Regions from separate parts of the Micromonospora sp. ZG13 genome, predicted to be linked through region 1. Evidence: riboswitches for the same ligand, from Rfam matches in the RefSeq annotation. Region 1 holds a riboswitch; the other holds the start of a gene.
What was found. Region 1 has a riboswitch for thiamine pyrophosphate ahead of thiE (thiamine phosphate synthase). Riboswitches for the same ligand answer to the same signal wherever they lie in the genome.
Positions count from the first base shown of each region.

Region 2: it holds a riboswitch for thiamine pyrophosphate, as region 1 does, so the genes downstream of both, AC5L34_RS27560 (ECF transporter S component) here and thiE (thiamine phosphate synthase) in region 1, are expected to answer to the same signal.

Region 1 is NZ_JCADBQ010000001.1:407,718-410,096, forward strand. Features, by position in the region: gene thiO (glycine oxidase ThiO) at 1-432, opposite strand, end outside; gene thiE (thiamine phosphate synthase) at 426-1,052, opposite strand; TPP riboswitch at 1,047-1,155, opposite strand; gene AC5L34_RS01885 (hypothetical protein) at 1,278-1,610, shown strand; gene AC5L34_RS01890 (endonuclease domain-containing protein) at 1,519-1,890, shown strand; gene AC5L34_RS01895 (aldo/keto reductase) at 2,164-2,379, opposite strand, start outside.
Region 2 is NZ_JCADBQ010000021.1:82,713-85,091, forward strand. Features, by position in the region: gene AC5L34_RS27555 (ABC transporter ATP-binding protein) at 1-55, opposite strand, end outside; gene AC5L34_RS27560 (ECF transporter S component) at 164-757, opposite strand; TPP riboswitch at 830-935, opposite strand; gene AC5L34_RS27565 (permease) at 1,138-2,136, shown strand; gene AC5L34_RS27570 (TIGR03943 family putative permease subunit) at 2,133-2,379, shown strand, end outside.

The sequences.
Region 1 (2,379 bases):
CCCGCCGCGCACCCGGGGGGCCAGCGCCGGCTCGCGGTCCCGCAGCGCCGACGGGCGCAGCGGCGTCACCGGCAGCCCGATCCCCTGCTGGTACGCCCACAGCCGGCGCGCCTCGGCCAGGTCGTCGGCGGTCAGCCCGACCATCAGCGTGCCCTCGCTGCGGTAGCCGACGTCCACGCCGGTGGCGGCCGTCAGCTCGGCGGCGAACGCCGGCCAACGGGCGGCGGAGGCGGTCAGCAGCCCGGTCAGCTCGTGCTCGCCGAAGTACGCCTCCGCGACCGGGGCGAGCATCCCGGCGGCGACGTGGGACGCGCCGGAGCCCGGGGCGGGATCGTGCACGACGACCCGCAGTCCGCGCTGCGCGCAGCGCCAGGCGATCGCCAGCCCGACCGGTCCCGCCCCCAGCACGGCGACGTCCGGCCGGTTCAGCACCCCAGGGCTCCCAGCAGTTCCGCCGTCGCCCGGGCCGGATCGGCAGCCCCGGAGAGCGCCCCCACCACCGCCACCCCGTACGCCCCGGCCGTCAGCAGCGCGGGCACGTCGGCGGCGGTCACCCCGCCGATCGCGACGACCGGCACGTCCACGGCGGCGGCGACGGCGCGTACCCCGGCCGGGCCGATCGGTGCCGGCAGCCCATCCTTGGTGCTGGTGGCGTTGCAGGGGCCAACGCCCAGGTAGCTGGCTCCGGCGGCGACCGCCTCGGCCGCCGTACCCGGCTCGCGGGCGGTGGCGCCGAGCACCGCCGTCGCGCCGAGCACCCGGCGGGCCGCCCCGACCGGCAGGTCGTCCGCGCCGACGTGCCCACCGGCGGCGCCCACCGCCAGCGCCACGTGCAGCCGGTCGTTCACCAGGCAGGTGGCGTCGTACCGGGCGCAGAGCGCGACGACCCGGCGGGCCAGGTCGTACGCCTCCCGGTCGGTGGCGTCGTCGGTCACCCGGACCTGCACGACCAGTTCCGCGCGGGCCACCGGAAGGGCGGCCCGCAGCACGGCGAGCGGATCCCGCCCGGGGCGGGTGTCGGTGATGAGATGCAGTCGTCCGAGGGACGGCACGGCAACACTCCTCCCTGCGCCGGCATTACCCGGATCAGGTTCGACGGTCGGGGGCTCACAGCCCCCCTCTCAGCCCGGTGTACCGGGCTCCCGTGGGTCACTTGCGGGTGTCACCGTACGACGGATCGCCGGATCCGCCAAGGTCGAGCTGCGGATTTCACACCGACCGCCCGAACCCGAGGGACGGGGCGGCGCGTGACCGTCCCGTCACGCGATGCTGTCCGGATGCCCTCCGCCGCCCGGGTGCCGCCCCGCCTGGCCTTCCTGCCGTTCCGGGCCAGCACCGCGATCGCCGACGGCCTTCTGACCTGGACGATGCTGCGCGGGCCGTCCTGGCGGCGGTTCCTCCCCGACGTTCACGTGCACCGCGACGGCTACCGCGCCGACGACCACCGCATGTGGTGCGACGCGGTCGCACTGGCGCTGCCGATCGGCGGGCGATCGCCGGCCGCAGCGCCGCGTACCTGTGGGGCGTCGACCTGCTGGCCCGGGACGCGCCGGTCACCGTCCTGCTGCCGCGCGCCGCACGGATGCGCCTCCACCCGCGTCTCCGGGTGACCCGATCCGTGGTGCCGGATTCCGACCGTACGCGCTTCGGCGGCCTGCCCGTCACCACCGGGTCGACCTGGCGTGGCCGACCCTGCGCGTCGCGGTCGAGTACGACGGTGACCACCACCGGGAGCGCGCCCACTTCCGTCAGGACGTCGCCCGGCTGGACGCGCTGCGCGCGGCCGGCTGGATCGTCCTCCGCTTCACCGCCGACGACGTGCTCCGACACCGGGCCCGCACCGCCGCCCTGGTGAGCCAGGCCCTCCGCGAGCGCCACACCTCCGCCTGACCCACCGACGCCACGCCACGGGGCGGCCGGCCGATCGGCCAGCCAGCCGGACCGGTGCTCGGCCGGTAGGCCGGGGTGGTCGGTCGCCCGGCCCGGTGGAACACCATGGGTGCCTCCGCCACTCCTTGACACCCATGACGTTCCACTGACAGGCACGCGGTAGCGGCTGCGCCCCCGCCCCTGGCGCCAGCATCAGCATCATCGGCGGGCGGGCGGGTCTGCGGGTGACTGGTGGCGCACCGCTCCCGGACGAGGCAGGGCCGGCGCGTCCCGTCAGAAGATCGCGCGCAGGGCGTCGAGGTCCTCGTCGGTGGGCTGCCAGGTGCCCGCCTCCGCGTTGGCGCGTACCTGCTCCGGCGTGGTGGCGCCGGCGATCACCGAGGTCACCGCCGGCTGGGCGGCGAGCCCGCCGATGGCCACCTGGAGCATCGAGAGCCCCCGCTCGGCGGCGTACGCCTCGATCGCCTCGATGGTGTCCCAGTCGGCGGC
Region 2 (2,379 bases), on a different contig from region 1:
ACGCCCGCCGCCCGGCGTGCCGCCACCCGAACCCGCGCAGCGTCACCGCCCCCACGCCGTCCCCCTCCCGTCCCGCCCCGTGGCGTCGATCATGAGGTTGGCGGCGCTCACGGAGATCCACATCGCCGTCAACCTCATGATCAACGCGCTTCCGTCGGGCCTGTCAGATCAGGGTGCGGTCGCGGGCGGCGGGGAAGCGGTCCAGGGCGCCCGTGGTGGCCAGGGCGCGGGTCAGGGCCCAGCCGCCGGCACCCGCGACGATCGTGGCGCTGGCGATGGTGAGCAGGGCGTACGGGATGCGGTAGCTGCCCAGCGCGTACTCGCTGTTCCAGACGAAGAAGTCGAACAGCGCCGCGCCGAGGCCGGTCAGCGCACCGGCGATCAGCGCGGTGGGCAGCCGGAACGAGCGGTACCGGAACGCGGCGAAGGCCAGTTCGGCGCCGAGCCCCTGGATCAGGCCCTGGACGATGGTGATGCCGCCCCACTCGGAGCCGAGCAGCGCCGAGACCGTCGCCGCCACCGCCTCGCAGAAGAGCGCCGCGCCGGGCTTGCGGATCACCAGGCCGCCGAGGACGGCCGGGATCAGCCAGACGCCGTACATGATCGCCTGGCCGGCGGGGAAGAACGCGAAGGCCGGGTCGACGGCCCGCCACAGCAGGCCCCAGGCCCAGAAGATGACGCCGAAGGCCACCGCGATCACCGCGGCGACGACGACGTCGACCGTACGCCACCGGGTGGCGGTGTTGTTGTCTCGCATGATTGCTCCCAGTCCCGAACGAGAACCAGGAGAAGACGCACGCCGCGCCCGAACGTGTCGGACGTCGACGCGGCTGGAGGTCGACCGAACTCCCTGCGCTGGCATTACCCAGATCAGGTTCGAGGGTCTGCGGGCGGTGCCCGCACTCTCAGCGCTGTGCGCTCCCCTGTCGGATGTGAAGTTGTCGCGCCGACGCTAACACCTTTGAAGATCAACCAGCAAAGTGATCTTTCCCCAGCTCACCAGCGCGTTCGATCGACGCCGTCCATCCCGGCCCGGTACTCTCGGGCGGCCACTGGGAAACCCGGCAGAGGGACACGTACGTGACATCCGAGGCTGAGCGCCGCGCGCCGGACGGGCCGCACCCGGGCGCGGTGGGCGTGGCCGCCCCGGGCGTACGCGAGCAGAAGCCGGCGCCGCGCGGCCCGGAGCGGCGGATCGGGTCGGTGGAGGTGCTCGCCGGCCTGCTGATCCTGCTGGTCGTCTTCCGCGACCCGTTCGCCCGGGCCCTGTCGGCGCCCCGGTTGCAGACCTGGACCACCGTCTTCGTCTCGGTCATGGTGCAGGCCGTGCCGTTCCTCGTCTTCGGGGTGCTGCTCTCCGCGGTGATCGCGGTCTTCGTGCCCCGGTCGTTCTGGGCCCGGGCACTGCCGCGTCATCCCGCGCTCGCGGTGCCGGTGGCGAGCGCGGCCGGAGTGGTGCTGCCCGGCTGCGAGTGCGGGGCGGTGCCGATCGCCGGGTCGCTGATCCGGCGCGGGGTCACCCCGGCCGCCGCCCTGGCGTTCCTGCTCGCGGCCCCGGCGATCAACCCGATCGTGCTGACCGCCACCGCCGTGGCCTTCCCCGACGACCCGGCGATGGTCCTCGGCCGGGCGGTCGCGAGCCTGCTCGTCGCGATGGCCATGGGCTGGCTGTGGCTGCGCCTCGGCCGGGCCGACTGGATCCGGCTGCCGCGCCGGCCGGAGTTGGCGGACGGCTCGCGCGGGCGGGCGTTCTGGGGGGCGGTCCGGCACGACGTGACGCATGCCGGTGGCTTCCTGGTCATCGGTGCGGCGGCCGCCGCCACGATCAACGTCGTGGTGCCGGAGCGCTGGTTGCAGACCCTCGCCGACGAGCCGGTGCTGTCGGTGCTCGCGCTGGCCGCGCTCGCCGTGCTGCTCTCCCTCTGCTCCGAGGCCGACGCCTTCGTCGCCGCCTCGCTGTCGCAGTTCTCGCTGACCTCCCGACTGGTCTTCCTGGTGGTGGGGCCGATGGTCGACCTCAAGCTCATCTCGATGCAGGCCGGGGTCTTCGGCCGGCGGTTCGCGCTGCGGTTCGCCCCGACCACCTTCGCGGTGGCCGTCGCGGTGGCCGCCGCGACCGGGGCGGTGCTGCTGTGAACCGGCAGGCGCAGGCGGTCGTCCTGCTGCTGCTCGGGGGCGCGGTGATCCGGGCCAGCCTCACCGACCTGCACCTGCGCTACGTCAAGGAGGGGCTGCGTCCCTTCCTGGTCGCCGCCGGCCTGCTGCTGGTGGCCGCCGCGGTCATGACCCTCTTCTACGAGCTGCGCCCGCTGCTGCGGCGTACGCCCGCCGGCCACGACGACCACGACGGACACGAGGGCGACGGCTCGCACGGCGGCC